Regions from separate parts of the Stenotrophomonas sp. YJH_SMC_123 genome, predicted to be linked through region 2. Evidence: predicted binding sites of a transcription regulator. Region 2 holds the regulator's gene; the other holds the start of a gene.
The links. The regulator FliA, encoded in region 2, starts transcription of late flagellar genes. The targets are predictions, from matches to a motif close to TAAAGTTTNNCNNNCNNNGGCCGATAA.
Positions count from the first base shown of each region.

Region 1: a site for FliA is predicted at 1,421-1,447, ahead of AC5P5W_RS20615 (chemotaxis protein CheW). Genes of this name have one in related genera too.

Region 1 is NZ_JCAFRM010000016.1:19-4,080, forward strand. Features, by position in the region: partial or broken gene AC5P5W_RS20605 (methyl-accepting chemotaxis protein) at 1-372, shown strand, start outside; gene AC5P5W_RS20610 (flagellar brake protein) at 533-1,306, shown strand; gene AC5P5W_RS20615 (chemotaxis protein CheW) at 1,490-1,981, shown strand; gene AC5P5W_RS20620 (hypothetical protein) at 2,117-2,500, shown strand; partial or broken gene AC5P5W_RS20625 (methyl-accepting chemotaxis protein) at 2,602-4,062, shown strand, end outside.
Region 2 is NZ_JCAFRM010000013.1:21,156-39,876, reverse strand. Features, by position in the region: partial or broken gene AC5P5W_RS20240 (HAMP domain-containing methyl-accepting chemotaxis protein) at 1-595, opposite strand, end outside; gene AC5P5W_RS20235 (chemotaxis protein CheW) at 964-2,952, opposite strand; gene AC5P5W_RS20230 (response regulator) at 2,998-3,363, opposite strand; gene AC5P5W_RS20225 (STAS domain-containing protein) at 3,360-3,668, opposite strand; gene AC5P5W_RS20220 (chemotaxis protein CheW) at 3,954-5,219, opposite strand; gene AC5P5W_RS20215 (ParA family protein) at 5,216-5,998, opposite strand; gene motD (flagellar motor protein MotD) at 6,003-7,019, opposite strand; gene AC5P5W_RS20205 (flagellar motor protein) at 7,021-7,761, opposite strand; gene AC5P5W_RS20200 (chemotaxis protein CheA) at 7,852-9,696, opposite strand; gene AC5P5W_RS20195 (protein phosphatase CheZ) at 9,699-10,304, opposite strand; gene cheY (chemotaxis response regulator CheY) at 10,304-10,696, opposite strand; gene AC5P5W_RS20185 (RNA polymerase sigma factor FliA) at 10,754-11,500, opposite strand; gene AC5P5W_RS20180 (MinD/ParA family ATP-binding protein) at 11,497-12,384, opposite strand; gene flhF (flagellar biosynthesis GTPase FlhF) at 12,371-13,987, opposite strand; gene flhA (flagellar biosynthesis protein FlhA) at 14,133-16,193, opposite strand; gene flhB (flagellar biosynthesis protein FlhB) at 16,238-17,368, opposite strand; gene AC5P5W_RS20160 (putative bifunctional diguanylate cyclase/phosphodiesterase) at 17,575-18,721, opposite strand, start outside.

The DNA.
Region 1 (4,062 bases), on a different contig from region 2:
GTGCAGCGCGTGACCGACATCATGGCCGAGATCTCTGCGGCCTCGCAGGAACAGTCGGCGGGCATCGAGCAGGTCAACCAGACCGTGGTGCAGATGGACGAAACCACCCAGCAGAATGCTGCGCTGGTGGAAGAAGCCACTGCTGCGGCGCGCGCGATGGAAGACCAGGCCGTGCAGCTGGGTGAAGCCGTGGCCCGCTTCCGGCTGGCATCGCAGGGCACGATGGCCATCCCGGCACGCCCGCTGGCCGCACCGGTACCGCGACAGGTCGCAGCCGCCGCGCCTGCGGCAAAGCCGGCCCCGGCACGTGCGCTGCGCACGGCAACGGCCCAGCCGGCGCTGGCCACGGACGGCGACTGGCAGGAATTCTGACAGAAGCACGGGGTCAGATCCCTTTCCTGTGGGAAAGGGATCTGACCCCTTACGCGTGGAAAGTGATGCAAATCCCACTTCATAATCCGGTGCAGAGGCCGATATCCCCATCGAGCCTCGCGCCAATGCGTGCTGGCGCCCGCCCCTGACCGTAGATTCCATGTCCGACGGCAACGACACTGCAGTGCATGATGTCCACGCGGCTGATGCCGCGGACGAACGATTCCTGGTCCGCAACCCGCGCCAGCTGCGCCAGCTGCTGCGCTCGCTGATCGACCAGCGATCGCTGATCAATGCCCATATCGACGGCCGCGACCGTTCCTTCCCGACCGCCCTGCTCGACCTCGACGAGGACGAGGACTTCCTGCTGCTCGATGGCAGCCCGCAGGAAGCCTCCAACCGCGCCGCCGAGCAGGCCGATCACCTGCTGTGCTTCGCCCAGCTCGAGCGCGTGCTGGTACGGTTCCGGCTGCACGAACTGCAGCGCGTGGACAACGAAGGCCATGTGGCCTTCCGTGCGCCGCTGCCTGACGAACTGGTGCACCTGCAGCGCCGCGAGCTGTACCGGCTGGAGACGCCGGTCACCGACTCGCCCCACCTGCTGCTGCCGCCTGGCGAAGCGCGCGCCGAAGCCCTGTCGATGCGCGTAGTGGACATCAGCGGTGGCGGCCTGGCCGTGGTGGTGCCCAATGACTGCGCGGTGTTTGGTCTGCAGAAGCGCTATCCGGCGCGGCTGTCGCTGCCGGACGGCCCCGACCTGGATATCGAACTGGTGGTCTGCAACCTGCTGCCGCAGCGTCAGCCCAATGGCATCGAGGTCAAGCGCGTGGGAATGCGCTTTGAATGCCTGCCACGCGGCGCCGACAGCGCCATCCAGCGCTACATCTTCCGCATCGACCGCCAGCGCAAGGCCCGCCGCAACGGCGAGCTCTGAGGCCGTCCGACCGGTAGTGCCGGCCGCCGGCCGGCAACCCTGGAACGCGTGCCGGGGTCAGATCCCTTTTCCCTGAAAAGGGATCTGACCCCATCCACGGCACTGCCCGGCACCTAAAGTCCCCCCCGGCGGGGCCGATATCGAGCCTGACACCGGGACTTCCGGCAGAACCAGGACCCCTCGATGAACGACAAGACCAGCTCCGCCGCCAGCGCCGGTGGCGAATTCCTCAGCTTCACCCTTGGTGACGAGCACTATGGCGTGGACATCCTCAAGGTGCAGGAAATCCGCGGCTACGACGCCGTCACCCGCGTGCCGGACGCCCCGGACTACATCAAGGGCGTGATCAACCTGCGCGGCACCATCGTCCCGGTCATCGACCTGCGCCTGAAGCTGCGCCTGGACAACGCCCGCTACGATGCCTTCACCGTGATGATCGTGCTGAACGTGGAAGACCGCGTGGTCGGCATCGTCGTCGACAGCGTCTCCGACGTGATCCCGCTGTCGGCCGAGCAGATCCGCCCGACCCCGGAATTCGGCGCGGCCGTCGACACCCGTTTCATCTCCGGCATCGGTACCCACGACGATCGCATGCTGATCCTGCTGGACATCGAGACCCTGCTCGACAGCGCCGACATGGGCCAGGCCAACCTCGCCGAAGACGTCGCTGCCTGAGCAAACGGAACTGCTTCACGTTCCAGTCACAAAACCCTTCAGTTCCCTTCGGCGGTGCCGATAGGGGGACAGAAGCCGGTCGCGCAGGAGCGCGCAGGACCGGCCCGATCGTTACCATCCCCGGAGATACCCTCGATGAAGTCCCTGTTTGCGTTCGTCTCGGCCGCTGTCCTGGCCACCACCGCCGCCTCCGCTTTCGCCCAGTCGGCCGACATGATCCCGCCGGAAATGGCGCCGCGTTCGGTCGGCAAGGACGGCATGGTCTGTGGCAAGGTCGAAAAGGCCCGTTACGCAGAAGGCTCCGAAGGCCAGCCGACCTTCCTGTACATGGGCGGCGCCTTCCCGCGCCACACCTTCTCGGCGCGTATCGCCGGCGAGAACCGCGGCAAGTTCTCCTTCCCGCTGGAAACCCTGGAAGGCAAGACCGTGTGCGTGATCGGCAAGATCCAGCGCGACGCCTCGCGTGCGGAAATCGAAGTCAGCTCGCCGGCCGGGCTGAAGCTGGCCAACATCAAGTAATCCGCCGTTCGTCGGACCACGCCGGGCCTGGTCCTGGCGTGGTTTCTGCTGCAACCGGGCCCGATGCCCGGGCGCGTCTGCCTTAGGAGCTCGCAACGCCCATGCCGTGGATCAACAACCTGAAACTGATGCCGAAACTGCTGCTGACCTTCGGCGTCCTCCTGCTGGTGATGCTGCTGCAGGGCATCGTCGCCTATCGCGGCCTGCATTCGCTGAACAACGTGACCACCGAGCTGGCCGGTTCACGCATGGAGAGCATCCGCATGGCCGGCGAGATGCGCGGCATGCTGGGCGAGTACCGCAATGCCGCCTACCAGCAGCTGATCCGCGCCAGCGATGACGTCAAGTCCGATGCGCGCAAGCAGGGCGTCGACCTGCGCGCCAGCATGGACAAGTCGATCAAGGAGTATCCGAAGCTGGTCGACAACCCGCAGCAGAAGAAGCTGTTCGACGCCTTCGCCAAGGAATGGAAGGACGCCCTGGCATCCTATGACAGCGTCACCGAGATGCTGGAACTGGACCTGCCGGACGACGCCATCGATACCTTCGTCGGCGAAACCCGCACCAAGCACCGCAAGGCCGCCTCCGCGCTGGAGGCGCTGATCGCCGAAGACAACCGCCTCGCCCGCGCCTCGCGCGAAGAGGCCGCATCCACCTACTCCGCCTCGGCCGTGCTGACCGTGATCGCCCTGCTGGGCGGCGCCGCGCTCGGCCTGGTGCTGGTGTGGCTGTTTGCCCGCGCCCTGGTCGGCAGCGTGCGTGGCGCCGTCTCGGTGGCCAACGACGTGGCCGGCGGCAAGCTCGATGGCCACATCGACGTCAGCCGCCAGGATGAAGTGGGCGAACTGATGCAGGCCATGCAGCGCATGCAGCGCGACCTGCGCGAGCGCATCGAGACCGACCAGGCCATCGCCCGCGAGAACCTGCGCATCCGTACCGCGCTGGACTACAGCTCGACCGGCGTCTACCTGACCGACACCAGCAACACCATCGTCTACAGCAACCGCGCCCTGCAGCAGACCCTGAGCCAGTACCAGGACGAACTGCGCCGCGACCTGCCGGACTTCGATGCGCAGGCTTCGCTGATCGGCAAGCCGGTCACCGTGCTCGAACACCGCGGCGAGATGGACCAGACCCTGCTGGGCAACCTGAAGGCACACGGCGTCGCCCGTCGCCCGATGCAGTACGGCGATGCCCAGTTCGCCCAGGTGGTCTCGACCATCCGCAATGAAGGCGGCGACACCGTCGGCTACGTGGTGGAATGGCGCGACCGTACCCAGGAAGCGCAGGTCGAAGCCGAAGTGGCCCGCGTGATCGCCCAGGCCGCCGCTGGCGACCTGTCCGGCCGCATCGATGCCAGCGACAAGGAAGGCTTCTTCCTGCAGCTGGCCCAGCAGATCAACGGCCTGCTGGACGCCAATGCCGGCAGCATCGAGCAGATCTCCGGCCTGCTGGCCGCGCTGTCGCAGGGCGACCTGACCGTGCGCATGCACGGCGATTACCAGGGCGTGTTCGCCCGGATGCGCGACGACGCCAACGCCACCGCCGCGCAGCTGAGCGAG
Region 2 (18,721 bases):
CGATGCAGCCGATGATGGCGATCATGCTGGTGCGATGGGTGGCGTTGGCGTCGGCGATTTTGCCGTCCATCTGCCCGGCGATGTGGGTGCCCAGTGCCTTCATCGCAGCGAACAGGTCGCGGCGCGCCGGGCGTGACTGCTCATCGGAGATCTGCTGGGCCTGCGCGCCATCACCGGCGGCCACGGCGTCGCGCATCGCCTTGTTGGCAGCGAAGTAGCGATCCAGCTGGGTGCTGGCGGCGCGATACAGTTCGCGCTCCTTGTCCAGCGCCGGCAGCGCCGCGTACGCCGCCAGTTCGTCATGTACGGCCTTGGCGGTATCGTCCATGCGCTTGTTGTAGTCGGCGACCTTCTCCGGCTGGTCGAGCATGCTCAGCTGGGCCAGTTCGTAGGTGCGGAACTCACCGAGCTGCGAGCGCGCCTCGCCCAGGTGCTGGACCGAGGGGATATCGTTGCCGGCCATCTCGCGCAGCTGTGCGTTGGCTTCGCTCAGTCGCAGCAGGGCGAACGCGCCGAGGACCAGGGTCATCAGGGTGGTAAGGGTGAACCCCACGGCCAGCTTGCGGGCGATGGGCAGATCTTGGAACCACTTCATGCAGGGTGCTCCAGGTGGGCAGAGTGCCGGCGTCTGTGCGCCGGTTTGGGGGGGGTTGCAGAGCGAACGGTGGTGCCCGGTGGGGTTCGGTGACGGCCGTCATTGCGAAATAACGGCGCCGTCCGCGTGGACTTTATGGACGCAGATCACATTCGGTTGCGTAGGGATGACAGCGCGAAAGCGTTGCAGCGGCGTGCTTTCGCTTGGATGAAGTAGTTGCGCCCGCAACCATCATGGCGACGGAGTTCACAGAAGGGATGGGGTCGGATCCCTTTCCTGCGGAAAGGGATCCGACCCCCTTGGCAGAGCGCGCAAACAAAAACCGCCGCCCCGAAGGGCGGCGGTCCAGTACACGCATGCAGTGTGGATCAGGCGGCCTGCGGCATCCGCAGTGAACGCACCAGCCCGCCGATGTCGACGATCAATGCGACGCGGCCGTCGCCGAGAATGGTCGCACCGGACACCCCGCCGATGCGGCGGTAGTTGTTCTCGATGTTCTTCACCACCACCTGCTGCTGGCCGACCAGTTCGTCCACTTCCAGGGCGATCTTCTGGCCATCGCCTTCGACCACCACCACCAGCGATTCGCTGCCGGGTGCACGGTTGCCGTAGCCGTAGTACTCGCTCAGCGACAGGATCGGCAGGTATTCACCGCGCACGCGCAGCACGCGGCCTTCGCCGGCCATGCTGCGGATGTCCTCGGCTTGCGGCTGCAACGCCTCAAGCACATAGGCCAACGGCAGGATCAGGGTCTCACCGGCTACCGCCACGGTCATGCCATCGAGGATGGCCAGGGTGAGCGGCAGGCGGATCAGCGTGCGGGTGCCAGCGCCGAGGCTGCTTTCAATCTGCACCTCGCCCCCCAACGCCTGGATGTTGCGGCGGACCACGTCCATGCCGACGCCACGACCGGACAGGTCAGTGACCGCATCGGCCGTGGAAAAGCCGGGCTGGAAGATCAGGTCCCAGACCTGCGAATCGGTCGGGTTGTCCGGCACCGCCAGGCCGCGCTCGGTGGCCTTGGCCAGGATCTTGGCGCGGTCCAGGCCGCGACCGTCGTCGCTGACTTCGATGACGATGTGGCCGCCCTGGTGCGAGGCCGCCAGGGTGATCGTGCCGGTTTCGTCCTTGCCTGCACCGCGGCGCACGTCGGGCATTTCCAGGCCGTGGTCGATCGAGTTGCGCACCAGATGCACCAGCGGATCGGCGATCTTCTCGATCAGGCCCTTGTCCAGCTCGGTACCTTCGCCGACGGTGCGCAGCCGCACCTGCTTGCCGAGGCGGCTGGACAGGTCGCGGACCAGGCGCGGGAAGCGACGGAACACCGCATCGACCGGCAGCATGCGCACGCCGATCACCGCTTCCTGCAGGTCGCGGGTGTTGCGTTCAAGCTGGTCCAGGCCAGCGAACAGGCTCTCGGCGTGGACCGGGTCCAGCGCATGCGAGACCTGCTTGAGCATGGCCTGGGTGATGACCAGTTCGCCGACCAGGTTGATCAGCGCGTCGACCTTGTCGACGCTGACGCGGATGGAGGTTTCCGCTTCCTGGCTGGCGCCACCGCTGGCGGCAGGCGCGGCGGGTGCCGACGGCGACGCTGCCGCCGGAGCGGGAGCAGCCGCGGCCGGCGCCTGGGTGGCGAGGCTCGGCGGTGCGGCCGGACGGATGTCCAGCTCGCAGTCGTCCAGTACCCACGCGAAGGTGTCTTCGATCTTGCTGCGCGGCACCTTGCCGACCAGACCCAGATCCCACGCCAGGTGGGCTTCGAGCGGATCGAGCTGGGCGAAGCCCGGCAGGCGGTCCATGCGCGCGGCGACCTGCAGCGAACCGAGGTGTTCCAGTTCGCGGATGATGCGCAGCGGGTCGTTGCCGCTCATGAACAGCGACGGCGCCGGGGTGAAGCCGATCTGCCAGGCTTCCGGCGTATCGTCCACCTTGGCTGCGGCGGTCGCCGGGGCGCTCGCTGCGGCCTGGCCGGACAGAACCGCCTCCAGGCGTGCCTTCACCGCAGCGACGGCAGCCGGATCGGCAGCCTGGCCATGTTCGGCTTCGCGCAGCAGGGCGCGCAGCACGTCCACCGAAGACAGCATGGCGTCGACGGCGTGGCCTTCCAGTGCCCGCTTGCCGGCGCGCAGCTCATCGAGCAGCGTTTCCAGCACGTGGGTCAGGCCGGCGATCGCGTCGAAGCCGAAGGTGCCGGCGCCGCCCTTGATCGAATGGGCAGCGCGGAACACCGAATTGATGATCTCCGCGTCTTGCTGCCCCGATTCCAGGGCCAGCAGGCCAGCCTCCATCGCGTCGAGGCCTTCGCGGCTCTCCTCGAAGAAGGTGGCGTGGAAGCGTTGCAGGTCCATGCTCATGGCAGTGGTGGTCCGGAAGCGAAGAGGGGGAGCGGTGCCGGGCGATCAGCCCAGCACTTTCTGCACGGTGGCGACCAGCTGTTCGGGATTGAACGGCTTGACCAGCCAACCCGTAGCGCCAGCGGCCTTGCCTTCGGACTTCTTGTCGGCGGCAGATTCGGTGGTCAGCATCAGCAGCGGGGTGAACTTGTAGTCCGGCAGCTGGCGCAGTTCGCGGATCAGCGCGATGCCATCCATGTTCGGCATGTTGACGTCGGTAACCACCGCATTGAAGCGCTGGCCCTTGGCGCGACCGAGCGCGACCGCGCCGTCTTCAGCTTCTTCGACGGCAAAACCGGCCGAGGTGAGGGCGAAGGACACCATCTGGCGCATCGACGCCGAATCGTCCACCACCAAGATACGTGCGCTCATGCAGCGTTCTCCACAGATTTCAGGTTGTCATGGGTTACGTCCAGGCCGAGGGCCTGGGTGACGCCCAGCAGGCGCGCGGCGTCACGGAAGGTTGCAGTGCAACCGTGGAAGCCGGTGCCCAGGCCTGCCTCGCGGCGGGCCTGCACGAACGCACACAGCACCTGCACGGCGGCCGTGTGGATGCGGGCGACCTGGCTGGCATCCAGGGTCAGCTCGCCTGCCTGCTCCACCAGGGGGGCAAGGCGGTTCTTGAGCTCGGTAGTGCTCTCGATGCCGAGATCCCCACCCAGTTCGACAGTGCTCATCGTTGCTCCGGACAAACGGTTCCGTGATCCATAACGGCACCCCGGTGGGGTTCTTTAGAAGAATCGACGCGGTGCGTCGATGCGGTCGCTGTTGAAAAGGGGACGGAGGGGATTAAGTCGCAAGCGACCTGGCTCTGCCGCAGCCCCCTCGGCAACGGCGACCGCGCAGTGGGGATGTAAGGTGTTGATCCAACGGATCAACTCCTTGCGTCCCCGACAGGCACCGCTTCGGCGCCAAGCGCCGAGCCACTTGCGACTTAATCCCCTCCGTCCCCTTTTTGGGGGTCAGCTCAACAGCCGTGTGGCGTCCAGCAGGATCATCGGGCGCTGGCTGACGCGGGCCACGCCGCGGAACAGGTCGTTGGAAATCTGGCAGATGCGTGCGGTATCGGGAGGTTCGATCTGCGAATCGGTGAGGTTGGCGACATCTTCCACTGCCGACACGCGCAGGCCGATGGTCTCTCCGTCTTCCTCCAGCACCACGATGCGGGTCTGGGCGTCGTCCTCGGCGGCAGCCGCGCCCAGGTGCAGGCCCAGATCCATCACCGGAACCACCTGACCGCGCAGGTTCATGATGCCCAGCATGGCGGCAGCGGTGCCGCGCAACGGCAGCAGCGGCACCGGCAGCACGACCTCCTGGACCTTCAGCAGTTCCAGCGCATAGGCCTGGGTGCCGCAGCGCAGGCGCAGCCAGCGCGAGGTGCGTTCACCGGCGCGACGGTTCTGCGGATGCGGGCTGCGGGCCGGTTGGTGGGCCTGCGCCTGCAGCTCCTGCCAGGTGCCGGGGCGGTTGCCTGCGGGTGCATCGACGGCGACGCGCGGCGGCGGCGTGGCGGCGCGTGCGGCCGGGGCCGGTGCAGGGCGTGCCGCCGGGGGTGCCACCGGCGCTGCGACCACGGCGGGCGGCGGCGCAGGCACGTCTTCGCCACCAGCGGCCGCCTCGAAGGCGGCCTGCAGGCCGGGGCTGTCGGTGTGGGCGAGACGATGGCTGTCCGCCGGGTCGGTCTCGTAGATCACTTCGTCCGGCAGATCGTCCCAGGTGGGTTCCGGGCCGGTGTTCGCAGCGGCCGCAGCGGGTGCCGGCGCGGTTTCGTGGATGACCTCGTCGGGCAGGTCATCCCAGGTCGGCTCGCGTTCGGTGGACCCAGCGCTGGCCGGCGCGGCGGCGGCCTCGAAGGCGGCCTCCAGTGCAGCCTCATCCTCGGCCGGGGCCGCGACGACGGCATCCGTTTCGTTGACCACTTCAGCGGGCAGGTCGTCCCACGTGGGTTCGCGTTCGGCATCGATCACGCCGACGGGCGCGGACGCAGCATCGAAAGCGGCTTCCAGTGCGGCATTGTCCACGGCAGGGGCAGCGGCAACGCTCTCGGTTTCGGTTTCGTAGATCACCTCGGCCGGCAGGTCATCCCAGGTGGGTTCGCGTTCGGCGGCGGCTTCGGTGGCCGTGGCCGGGGCGGTGCTGATCGGCGCGGGGTGGGGAGCGGCGGCCGGGGCGATCGCCTCGCCCAGCAGTTCGTCCAGGTAGTCGTCGAGGATGCCGGTGCTGTTCATGCGGCCTGCTCCAGGGCACGGGCATCCTCGCCGAGAATCCAGTTCAAGGCGCGCCGGTAGGCGGCCAGGCCGCGCCCCGGGTAGTCTTCGCCGACGCTCGGCAGGGTCAGCCCGGCGGCGTTGCTGATGCGGGTGTCGATCGGAATCGCATCTTCCCAGACGCGGCTGCCATGGCGGTCCTGCATGGTGCGCAGCGACTCGTTGCCGGCGCGGGTGCGGCGGTCGAACAGGGTTGGCAGGATCGAGATCGGCAGCGGCCGCCGGCGCGAACGCTCGACCATCTCGCCGGTGCGGACCATGCCATCCAGGCCGTGCAGCGCCAGCGGCTCGGCCTGGGTCGGAATGATCAGGCGATCGGCGGCAGCCAGTGCATTGATCATCAGCAGGCCGAGCGTCGGTGCGCAGTCCAGCAGGATGTAGTCGTGCTGGCCCTGGTGGCGCGCCAGCGCGTTCTGCAGGGCCAGGCCGAGGCCGGGTTGGTTGGCGCTACGGCGTTCCAGCGTGGCCAGCGCGGACTGCGCGCAGACGTAGTCCAGGCCCTGGATGTTGCTGGCATGGCACAGGCCGGACAGGTCCGCCGGCGGTGCGCCGAACAGCTCCAGCACGCCGGCCGGCGGCGGGTCCACCGGCACGCCGAAGGCGCGGCTGAGCGAAGCATGCGGATCGAGGTCGATCAGCAGCACGCGATGGCCGAGCGCGGCCAGGCCGCGGCCGAGGGCGAGGGTGGTGGTGGTCTTGCCGACTCCGCCCTTCTGGTTGGCGACTGCCCAGATGCGCATCGGATTACTCCTTCATTGCCGGGGGAACGGCGGCGCCGACGCGGCTGCCAGCCGGCACCGGTGGCAACGTCACCGGTGCGATGGGGGAGGTGGGGGCGCTGGCCGGCGTTGCGGCGGCCTGTTCGGTGACGGTGCTGCCGGTGGCGCCGGTGGCTGCGTTCAGGCGCTGGCCGAGCGGGTCCACCGAATGCGAGGTGTCGGCCAGGATGATGACCATCACCCGGCGGTTGCGGTTGCGGCCCTGTGCGCTGTCGTTCTCTTCGCGCGGGCGGAACTGGCCATAGCCGACCATTGCCAGCCGCGACGGCTGCACGCCCTGGTCGGCGAACAGATGCACCACGCTGGCGGCGCGTCCGGCCGACAGCTCCCAGTTCGAAGGGAAGGTGGCGGTGGCGATCGGCACGTTGTCGGTGTGGCCTTCCACGCGCACGCTGTTGGGCACGTCGCGCAGCACCTCGGCCAGGCTGGCCAGGGTCTGCCGCGCATGTACGTCCAGTGCGGCCGAGCCGGTGGGGAACAGGATGTCGCTGTTGATCTCGACCTCGATCCACAGTTCCGTGCGGCGCACGCTGATCATGCCGCGGTCGATCAGCGGCGCCAGTGCGGCGGTGAGGCGGTCGGCAATCGTGTTGAGCTGGCGCTCGGCACGGGCGATCTGCTCCTGGTTGTGCACCGACACGGGCATGCGCATCTGCGAGGCCATCGACGGCAGCAGCGTCGGGTCGTGCGAGGGCGCCGGCGCGGACGGTCCGATCTTGGTGCCGGACTTGATCACCGACGGGCTGTCCCAGCCGCCACCCTGCACCTGCTTGTTGCCCACCTGCACCGGATTGATCGTGCGCGGCGCGCCACCGAAGGCATCGGTGAGCGCGTCGGCCATGATCCGGTACTTGCCCTCGTTCACCGACGAGATCGCGTACATGACCACGAAGAAGGCGAGCAGCAGCGTCATCAGGTCGGCATAGGGGATCGCCCATGCTTCGTGGTTGGCGTGCTCTTCGTGGTGCTTGCGGCGGGCCATGTCAGTGCAGGAAGCCGGAGAGGTTGGTTTCGATGTTGCGCGGGTTCTCGCCCTGGGCGATCGAGATCAGGCCTTCGATGACCATTTCGCGGTCGCGCGTGTTGTGCGAGATCACGCTCTTGAGCTTGGCGGCGATCGGCAGGAACAGCAGGTTGGCCGAGGCGATGCCGTAGATCGTGGCGGTGAACGCCGCAGCGATGCCGTGGCCGAGCTTGCTCGGGTCGGCCAGGTTCTTCATCACCGCGATCAGGCCCAGCACGGCGCCGATGATGCCGAGCGTCGGTGCGTAGATGCCCATCGCTTCGAACACCTTGGCGCCGGCCTGGTCCTGGTGTTCCTGGCTGCCCAGTTCGATTTCCAGCATGTGCCGCATCGATTCGGGCTCGACACCGTCCACCAGCAGCTGCAGGCCCTTGCGCAGGAACGGGTCCTGCTGCGCTTCCACCTGCGATTCCAGGCCGAGCAGGCCCTGGCGGCGGGCGATGTTGCTCCACTCGACGATCTGCTGGATCAGTTCGCGGCGATCGCTGTGCGGCGGGCGCACGACCCAGCGCACGATCTTGAACGCATGCTTGAACACCGCCGGCGAGGTGTGCAGCAGGATCGCGGCAACGGTGCCGACGATGACGATCACGAACGCCGCAGGCGACCACAACGACGCCAGGCCGGCGCCCTTGAGGATGCTGCCACCGACCAGCGAGGCCAGGGCGAGAAAGAGTCCAATGAGGCTGAGTCTATCCATGGATCCGGTATCGGCTTGTATGAATGGGACTTGAGACACCGGTACGGGCTACTGGTGCGACTTCACGGTTTTACGGGTTCAGCAAGCGGGTCAGTCGTGCGGGCTGCGCAGGCCATCCACATCCAGGATCAGCGCCATGCGACCATCGCCGATCAAGGTTGCACCGGCGTAACCGCGCAGGCCGCGCAGGGCCTTCGGCAGTGGCTTGATGACCACTTCCTCGCGCCCACGGACCTGGTCCACGACCAGGCCGAAGCGCGCTTCGCCGGCCTGCAGCACCACGATGGTCAGCAGGGTCGATGCGGCCGGCGTCACATCCAGCCACTGCCGCAGATCGACCAGCGGCAGCGTGTGCGAACGGCGGTCGAGCACGGCACGGCCATCGAACCAGCCCAGCGAGGTGGGCGGCGCGTGCAGCACCTCCATCACGCGCGCCAGCGGCAGCGCATAGACGTCCTCGCCGGCCTGCACCAGCAGGGTCGGCAGGATCGCCAGGGTCAGCGGCACGCGGATCAGGAAGCGGCTGCCGCGGCCCAGCTCCGACTGGATCTGGATCTGCCCGCTGAGTTCGCGGATGCGCGACTGCACCACGTCCATGCCGACGCCGCGCCCGGAAATATCCGTGACCTGCTGCTTGGTCGAGAAGCCGGGCAGGAACACCAGGTGCAGGCACTCCTCGCTGCTCAGGCGGGCGGCGGCTTCCGGATCGATCAGGCCCTTCTCGCGTGCCTTCGCGCGCAGCTTTTCCGGATCGATGCCGGCGCCATCGTCCTGCACCTCGATGCTGACGTAGTCACCTTCCTGCTGCGCCGACAACCGCACATGGCCCATGCGCGGCTTGCCCTGCGCTTCGCGCAGGTCGGGCATTTCCACGCCATGGTCGATGGCGTTGCGGACCAGGTGCACCAGCGGGTCGGCCAGCGCTTCGACCAGGTTGCGGTCGAGCTCGGTTTCGGCGCCGATCAGCTCCAGGTCCACTTCCTTCTTCAGCGAGCGGGCGACGTCGCGGGCGACCTTGGGGAAGCGCGAGAATACCTTGCCCACCGGCTGCATGCGGGTGCGCATCACCGCCGACTGCAGGCGCGCGGTGGCGATGTCCAGGGTGGACACGGCGCGGTCCAGCTCCTCGTCGCGCAGGCGCGCACGCAGGGTCTTGAGCCGGTTGCGCGACAGCACCAGTTCGCCGATCAGGTTGACGATCGCATCCAGGCGCTTGGTGTCCACGCGCACGGTGTGTTCGGCTTCGGCCAGCGGCTTGGCGGCCGGCTTGGCCACCGGTGCCGGTGCGGCCGCCGGGCGCGGGGCGGCGATCGGTGCCGGCGCCACCGCAGCTGCGGGCCTGGCGCCGGGTGCGGCGCCGCCGTGCAGCTGGTCGAGCAGGGCTTCGAACTCATCTTCGCTGATCAGGCCGTCGTCGGCCTTCTTTGCCGGCGCCACCGCAGTCGGTGCGTTGCCACCGTGCAGCTGGTCGAGCAGCGCCTCGAACTCGTCGTCGGTGATCAGGTCGCCGGCACCGGCCGCCGGTGCGGCGGCAGCGGCGGCAGGCGCTGCTGCACCTCCATGCACGTCGAACTGGGCGATCAGGTCCGGCGGTGCATAGCCCGGCTCGGTGCCGGAAGACACGGCATCGAGCATCGACTGCAGGTAGTCCAGCGATTGCTGGGCGGCGTCGAAGTGATGGGCCTGCAGCACGGCCTGGCCGGCACGTGCAGCGCCCAGCGCTTCTTCAGCGGCGTGGCACAGCTCGACCATGGCGGTGACACCGAGGAAACCCGCGCCGCCCTTGAGCGTGTGGTAGCCCCGGAACACCGCGTTGAGCTGTTCGGTGTCCTGCGGTGCCTGCTCCAGCGACACCAGCTGTTCGCCGAGGCGATCCAGGATTTCCTGTGCCTCGATGATGAAATCGGCAGTGATGTCGTCGGATACCGCGCTCATGCTTACAGCCCCAGATCCGACAACAGGTCGTCGGCGTCGTTCTGCGAGACCGCGTGGCGGTCCAGTCCCTTCAGTGCCGGCCCGGCCAGTTCCGGGTCGGTGCGATGCTGTTCCGGCGGCAGGCCGAGCGCGCCGAAGCCTTCATGCACGCGGCGGACGATGCCGACCACGCGACGGATGATCTGCCCGGTCAGGTCCTGGTAGCTCTGGGTCAGGGCGATCTCGGTCAGGTTGTGGCGGATGCGCTCGAGCTGCACGTCCTGGCCTGGCTGCAGGCCTTCGGCGCGCAGCTGCTCGGTCAGGCTGCGGCATTCCTCGGCCAGGTCCAGGGTGCGGTGGGTGGCCTGTTCGGTCATCGCCACCACGTGGTCCAGACGTGCGCACGCATCGTCCAGTTCGCCGGCCTCGCTGGGCACGGTCGGCAGTTCGCCCAGGGCCTGCCCCAGCTCGCGGGCCAGCCGCGAGAGGCCGCTCATCATCGGCTGCGTGCGCAGCGCGACCAGTCCGTCGATGCGTTGCCGCCAGGCGGCTTCGTCACCGGACTCCAGGGCATCCAGGGCTTCCTGCAGGCGCAGGGCGAGGGCGTTCTTGTCGACCGTGGTATCCATCAGGCGCTGGCCGCCAGGCGTTCGAAGATCTTGCCCAGCTTCTCTTCCAGCGTCTGCGCGGTGAACGGCTTGATGATGTAGCCGTTCACGCCGTTCTGGGCCGCTTCGATGATCTGCTCGCGCTTGGCTTCGGCGGTGACCATCAGCACGGGCAGGGTCTTCAGCTTGGCGTCGGCACGGATCGCCTTGAGCAGTTCGATGCCGGTCATCACCGGCATGTTCCAGTCGGTGACGACGAAATCGAAGGGCTGGCTCTGCAGCAGCGACAGCGCGGCATGCCCGTCCTCGGCTTCGGCGGTGTTGGTGAAGCCCAGATCGCCCAGCAGGTTCTTGACGATTCGACGCATGGTCGAGAAGTCGTCGACGATGAGGATGCGCATGTTCTTGTTCAAAGCAGAGTTCCTTTGTTGTTCATTCCGGGCGGCCGGGGGCAGTCGCCTCGGGGATGTTCATTCTTCCAGGCCGGCGTCGACGGCCTCGAAAATCTTCAGGCGGCCGCGCAGGCGCAGCACGGCCTGGCCATGGATCTGGCAGACCCGCGACTCGCTCACGCCGAGCACCGCGCCGATCTCCTTCAGGTTCAGCTCCTGCTCGTAGTACAGCGAGAGCACCAGCTGTTCGCGCTCGGGCAGGTGGCCGATGGCCTTGCCCAGCTCACGGCCGAACTCGCCGCGCTCCAGCACCTGCTGCGGGGTCGGGCCGCCCTGGGCGACGGTATCCAGTTCGCCCTGGTCTTCGATGCGCGACTCCAGGCTCAGCACCTGGCCACGTGCGGCGTCTTCCATCAGCCTCAGGTACTCGGGCAGCGGCATCTCCATCGCGGCGGCCACTTCGGTGGCGCTGGCGGCACGGCCCGTGCTCTGTTCCAGGCGGCGGATGGTGGCGGCGGCGTCGCGTGCACGGCGGTGCACCGAGCGCGGCACCCAGTCGCCACGGCGGATCTCGTCGATCATCGAGCCGCGGATGCGGATCGAGGCATAGGTCTCGAACGAGGCGCCCTGGTCGGCGTCGTAGCTGCGCGAGGCTTCGATCAGGCCCATCATGCCGGCCTGGATCAGATCATCGACTTCGACGCTGGCCGGCAGGCGCGCGGCCAGGTGGTGGGCGATGCGTCGCACCAGGTCCGAATGCTGGGCGATGACCTCGTTGGCCGCCGAGCGCTGGACTTCCCTGTACTGGTGGGCTGCGCCTTTCATGCGGCCACCCCACGCTGCTTGAGGATGCGTTCGAGGAAGAACTCGACGCCACCGCGCGGTTCGGTCGGTGCCTGCCAGCGCGCGGTGCGGCGTGCGATCTCGGTGATCGCCAGCGCCGACGGGCTGGACGGATAGGCCTTCACCACCGGCTGCTGGCGCTGCACCGACAGGCGCAGCCAGTCATCCTGCGGCACGCAGCCCAGGTAGTTCAGCGAGACATCGGCGAGGAACTTCTCGCAGACGCGGGTCAGCTTCTCGTACAGCACGCGGCCCTCGTTCGGGTCGCGCACCATGTTGGCCACCACCTGGACGCGGTCCACGCCGCGCTCGCGCGACAGCACCTTGATCAGTGCGTAGGCGTCGGTGATCGAGGCCGGTTCGTCACAGACCACCACCACGGTGTCCTGCGCGGCCTGGCAGAAGGTCAGCACGCCGTCGGTGATGCCGGCGGCGGTATCGACCACCATGATGTCCAGCTCGCGTTCCAGTTCGGAGAACACGTTGACCAGGCCGACATGCTCGGCCGGGGCAAGCTCGGCCATGTGCCGGCGGCCGGAAGCGGCCGGGACCACCAGCACGCCGTTCGGGCCTTCGACGATGACGTCGTCCAGCGAGCAGCGGCCGGCCACCAGGTCGGCCAGCGTAAAGGTGGGGTTCAAGCCCAGGATCACGTCGATGTTGGCCAGGCCGAGGTCGGCGTCCAGCAGCAGCGTGCGCTTGCCCATGCCGGCCAGCGCCACCGCCAGGTTGGCGGACACATTCGTCTTGCCCACGCCGCCCTTGCCGCCGGTCACCGCGATGGTGCGCACAGGGCCGAGCGGCTCGCTGCGGGTGGCCGACAGCGGGAAGGTCTTGGTCAGCTTGGCGTACTCACGCGACGGCATGGTTCAACTCCGGGTTGCAGGGCATATCGGCCGCTCGGCGCAAATCTTCAAGGCGAAGTACAAGATTGGCTGCACTGGCCCGGTGCAGGTCCTCCGGGACGTCCTGGCCATCGGTCACCCAGGTGATCGGCAGGGCGTGGTCCACGGCCACCGACAGGGCGTTGCCGAAGCGGCCGGTCTCGTCCAGCTTGCTCAGCACCAGGCCCTGCAGGTTGGCCGCACCGAAGCGGCGCACCACCTCGTCCATGTCGCCGAAGCTGGTGTTGGCCGGCAGCACCAGCAGGGTGCGCACCTGGCGCGCGGCGCGCAGCCACTGCAGCTGGGCGGCCAGGGCACGGTCGCGCGGGCCCAGGCCGGCGGTATCGATCAGCACCAGCTTGTAGTCCTTCAAGCGTTCCAGCAGCTGGTCCAGGTCGGTGCCGCTGTTGGCCTCGTGCACGGCGATGCCGAGCTGGCGGCCGTAGCCATACAGCTGTTCACGGGCGCCGATGCGGGTGGTGTCGGTGGTGACCAGGGCGACGTCACGCGGGGCGTGCTTCTCGGCGAAGCGCGAGGCCAGCTTGGCGATGGTGGTGGTCTTGCCGGCGCCGGTCGGGCCGACCAGCGCGATCACGCCGCCTTCTTCCAGCGGGTCGACCGGGGCGATCGGCAGCTTGCGCGAGATCAGCCCCAGCATCAGGCCGCGGCCACGATGGGCTTCGGTTTCCAGCGGGATCTGCATGGCCACGTCGCGGGCCAGCCCGGCGTCGAAACCGTACTCGTCCATCAGGTCCAGCGCGGTGGCGCGCACCGGGCTGCCACGCAGGCGCTCATCGGTGAAGCGGTTCATCTCGCGCTCGATCACCTGGCGCATGCCGGCCACTTCCTGGCGCAGCTGGCGGATCTCGGCGTCGTCCTGGGCAACCACGGTCAGCGTCGGTGCCGGGGCCAGCATGGGGGCCGGGCTGGCCTCGATAGCGGCTTCGACCGCTGCCGGTTCGCTGGCGGCGATCCCGGGCTGCGCGTCGATCACGGCAGCGGTCGGCAGCGGCGGCGGCAGCACGGCCGGGGCCACGCTTTCGTGATGCGCCTCGTGCGGCGGGTCGATCTGGAAGCGCGCGCGGTTGGCCGGCACGGTGGCGGCCGGTGCAACGATGGCCTCGGCGAACGGGGCGAAGATCTGGTCCGGCGGTGCCGGTTCGTTGACGGCGGCGCGGGCCAGGGTGGCGGCGAAGCCGGTGCTGCCCCGGGTCGGCACGATCTCGTCGGCGCTGTCCAGGGTGCGGCCGGTGGCACCGACGGCGGCGCGGGCGAGGGCGGCCACTGCCGAGGTGGTGGCCGCGACCGGTTCCGGCGCCGGGGTGCTGCTGCGGCGGCGGGTGACGGCGGCGATCACCGCGTCGGCGGCGGTGCGCGGCTTGGGTGCCGGCGGCGGTGCGACGTCACGGCGCGAGGCTTCCAGTGCACGCTGCACGGCGCTCTCGTCGTAGTTGGCGGCGGCGACGATCTCGATGCCTTCCTCGATCCGGCGGTTGGACAGGATCACGGCGTCAGGACCATGTTCCTTGCGCACCAGGTTCATGGCCGAGCGCATGTCGGCGGCGACGAATCGTTTGATTTTCATGCTGTGGTCACGGGGCGAAGACGGCGGGGTGGCGGTCGGAGAACTCGGGTGGTCGGTGGTCTGCACGGTGCGGGTTCCCCTTGGTATCTGTCTGTTGCGTTGGTTCGAAAGTGGTGTCTGTTTTCTGGCGCATCGCAGGGCGGCGTCAGCTGATCGTTCCGACCAGCTTCAGGCGCTTGTCCTCCGGCACCTCGCTGTAGGCCAGGACCGACAGCGACGGAACGCTGTGGCGGACCAGGCGGGCCAGCGCGGCGCGCACCGGGCCAGGTACCAGCACGACCGCGGGCTCGTTGCGGGCTTCCTGCTTGCTGACACATTCGGCCAGGCTCTGGTGCAGTCGCTCAGCGAGTCCGGGTTCCAGCGCGGCGCCGTTGCCCTGCGTGGACTCCTGCAAGACACGTTCCAATTGCGGGTTGAGGGTGAATACCGGCAGCTCCGCCGACATTCCGGCGATCTCCTGCACGATGAAGCGGCCTAGTGCGGTGCGAACAGCGGCGGTCAGCACGGCCGGGTCCTGGCTGCTGGGCGCATGTTCGACCAGTGCCTCGGCGATCTTGCGCAGCTGGCGGATCGGAATGCGCTCGACCAGCAGGTTCTGCAGCACGCGCACCACCGCCGACAGCGGCAACGCCTTCGGCGTCAGATCTTCGACGAGCTTGGGCGCGCTCTTGGCAAGGTTGGCCAGCAGGTGCTGCACTTCTTCGTGGCCGAGCAGTTCCGGCGCGTGCTCACGGATCAGGTGCGACAGATGGGTGGCGACCACGGTGGCCGGATCGACCACGGTGTAGCCCAGCGTTTCGGCCTGGGCGCGCTGGTGCGGCTGGATCCAGGTGGCGTCCAGGCCGAACGCGGGGTCCTTGCCGGCGATGCCTTCCAGCGCGCCGAGCGCGCTGCCCGGGTCCAGCGCCAGCTCGCGGTCGGGGTGGATCTCGGCGGTGGCCACCGGCACGCCGTGCACCAGCACGCGGTAGCCGTTGGCCGGCAGTTCCAGGTTGTCGCGGATGTGCACCGACGGGATCAGGAAGCCGACATCCTGGGTCAGCTTGCGGCGCACGCCCTTGATGCGCGCCATCAGTTCGCCGCCCTGGTTGCTGTCCACCAGCGGGATCAGCCGGTAGCCGACCTCCAGGCCCAGCGGATCGACCGGGCGCAGTTCGTCCCAGCTCAGTTCGGCAGTCGGTGCCGGTGCGGCCGGGCGGCCGAGTGCGTTGAGTGCGGCGGCATCGGTGCCACCGCCTGCCGCATCGGCAGGCGGCGCCTTGCCCTTGCGGTACAGCTTCCAGGCGATGAAGCCGAGGATCGCGGCCAGCGTCAGGAAAGCGACGTTGGGCATGCCCGGCACCAGGCCGACCACGCCGATGATGCCGGCGGTGATCGCCAGCGCACGGTACTGGCCGAACACCTGGCCGGTCATGGCCTGGGCCATGTCCTGCGAGCGCGAGGCGCGGGTAACCAGCATGGCCACGGCGCTGGAGACCAGCAGGGCCGGCAGCTGCGCTACCAGGCCGTCACCGATCGACAGCAGGGTGTAGGTGGCGGCGGCTTCGCCGAACGGCATGCCATGCTGCAGCACGCCCACCGCCAGGCCGCCGAGCATGTTGATGAACAGGATCAGGATGCCGGCAATGGCATCGCCGCGGATGAACTTGCTGGCGCCGTCCATCGCACCGTAGAAGTCGGCTTCCTCACGCACTTCCTCGCGGCGCAGCTTGGCTTCTTCACGCGTCAGCAAACCGGCGTTGAGGTCGGCGTCGATCGCCATCTGCTTGCCGGGCATCGCGTCCAGGATGAAGCGCGCGGTCACTTCCGAAACGCGGCCGGCACCCTTGGTAATGACCACGAAATTGATGATGGTCAGGATCGCGAACACCACGATGCCGACCGCATAGTTGCCGCCGATCACGAATTCACCGAAGGCGGCGATGACCTTGCCCGCGGCATCGTGGCCGTTCTGGCCGTTCAGCAGGATCACGCGGGTGGAGGCCACGTTCAGCGCCAGCCGCAGCATGGTGGTGATCAGCAGCACGATCGGGAAGATGGTGAAGTCCAGCGGGCGCTTCACGTAGACCACCGCCAGCAGCACCATCAGCGAGATGGCGATGTTGAAGGTGAACAGCGCATCGAGCACCGGCGCGGCCAGCGGCACCACGACCATGGCCAGCAGGGCCAGCACGATCAGCGGCGCGCCAAGGCCCTGGCGGATCATTTCCAGGGCGCGGCGGGTGTTGAAACCGGCGGAGGGCTGGGCGCTCACGGGCGGCCTCCCTTGCCGAATTCATCCACCTGGATGTGCGGGGCGTCCGGCATCGGGCCAGTGCGCCAGGCGCGCAGCTGGTAGACGTAGGACAGGACCTGGGCGACGGCCGAATACAGTCTCACGGGGATTTCCTTTCCGAGTTGGCCTTCCCGATACAAGGCGCGTGCCAAAGGCGGGGCGGAGACGATCGCCACCTTGTTGCCGTCGGCCACTTCACGGATGCGCAGGGCGGTTTCGTCCACGCCCAGCGCGACCACGGTGGGGGCGTTCATGGCGCCGCCCTCGTACTTCAGGGCCACCGCGTAGTGGGTGGGGTTGACCACCACCACGTCGGCAGTGGGCACCGCCTCCATCATCCGGCGGTTGGCCATCTGCTGCTGCAGCTGGCGGATGCGGCCCTTCACCTCGGGGCTGCCCTCGCTTTCCTTCATTTCCCGGCGCAGTTCCTCGCGGGTCATCTTCAGCTTGCGCATCCAGTTCCAGCGCTGGTACGGCGCATCGATGGCGGCCAGCACCAGCATCGCGCCGGCGGTCGCCAGCAGCAGGCGCAGGGTGAAGCCCAGGCCATCGGTGATGGCGGTTTCCAGCGGGTGGTGGATCAGCCCGCGCAGGGTGTCGAAGCCGGTCCAGACCACCAGCCCGGCGGCGACGCCGACGAAGGCCACGCGCAGCAGCGATTTGGTGAATTCGGCAATCGCCTCCGGGCCATACAGGCGCTTGAGCCCGCTCATCGGGTTCATGCGGTTGATGTCGGGCAGCAACGCCTTCTGCGACCAGCGCAGGCCGCCCATCACCAGCGGGGCGACGAAGCTGGCCAGCAGGCAGACCAGCACCAGCGGTGCGATCACCAGCATGAACTGCAGCAGCAGGTCGCCGAAGTGGCCGAACAGTTCCTTCGGGTTCTGCCGCAGGCTCTGTTCGGGGCTGAGCGCGTGCTTCATCCAGGCCGTGGCGCCACGGCCGATCGAGCCGCTCATGGCCATCACCGCCAGCACGCCGGCGCCGAACACGGCGGCGGTGCCAAGTTCGCGCGAGCGCGGCAGGTTGCCCTGTTCACGGGCGTCGCGCAGGCGTTTTTCGGTGGGTTGTTCGGTCTTTTCGCCGGCGGATTCGTTCTCGGACATCACGGGCACTGCGGCAGGGGGTGCCGGGGTGCGTGCAAGAACCGTTCCACGCCTGGCGTGGATCTACCGACGGCCCGTTCTGTAGAGCCGAGCCCACGCTCGGCTACGGTTGGGGCCAGGCGCGAAGCACCGCCGGGCATGAGCTCGGCTCTACAGGAGAGTGCCGCAGGAATCGTTCCGTGATGGCGGGCGCGCGTGGCCCGGTGTCAGCCGGGCGGGTATTGCGGCGGCGGGCTCTGTGCCAGTTCCACCCGCGGCCGGGGCAGGTCGTGCAGCTGCATGAAGCGCGCCGCATCCACCGGGCGGCCCAGCAGGTATCCCTGCAGGAAGTCGCAGCCCAGGCGTTCCAGGTAGGCGCGCTGCGCGGCGGTCTCCACGCCCTCGGCGACGATGTCCATGTCCAGCGCATGGCCCAGCGCCACGATCGCCGAGACGATCACCACGTCTTCGGCACTGTGTTCCAGGTCGCGCACGAACGCATGGTCGATCTTGATCTCGGTGGCCGGCAGCCGCTTCAGGTACAGCAGGCTGGAATAGCCGGTTCCGAAATCATCGATGGAGATGCCCACGCCCAGCGCCGACAGCGCCTGCAGCAGGCGAAGACTGGTATCGGTATCGCGCATGACGGTGCTTTCAGTGATCTCCAGCACCAGGTGGCGCGGGGCAATGCCATGGCGCTCGATCACCTCGCGCACATCCTGCAGCAGGTGCGGCGAACTGAACTGCACCGGCGACAGGTTCACCGACATCGACCAGCTTTCATGCCCGGTGTCGTGCCAGCGCCGCAGCTGCTGGCAGGCCTGGTCCAGCGCCCAGCGCCCGATCTCGTTGATCGCACCGCTGCGCTCGGCCAGGCGGATGAAGCGGTCGGGGGGAATCAGGCCGTGTTCCGGATGGCGCCAGCGGATCAGCGCTTCGGCGCCGGCCACCTTCTGCGTGGCCACGCGGATCTTCGGCTGATAGTGCAGGAACAGCTGCTCGCTGCCGATGGCGCGGCGCAGGTCGGCCAGCAGCCGGAACTGCTGCTCGGCACTGTCGTTCATCCAGTCGGCGAACAGCACGAAGGCGTTGCGACCGGACTCCTTGGCCTGGTACATCGCCGCGTCGGCGAAGGCCATCAACTGGCGCTCGCTGGCGGCGTGGTCCGGGCAGATCGCCACGCCGATGCTGGCGGTCACCTGCAGTTCGTTGTCCGGCAGCAACGGGCCGCTGCCCACCGCCTGCAGGATGCGCCGGGCCAGGGTCGGCAGGTCCTCGTCGTGCTCGATGCGCACCACCAGCACGAACTCGTCGCCGCCCAGCCGTGCCAGCATATCGTGCGGGCGCAGCAGCTGGCGGGTGCGTTCGGCCACC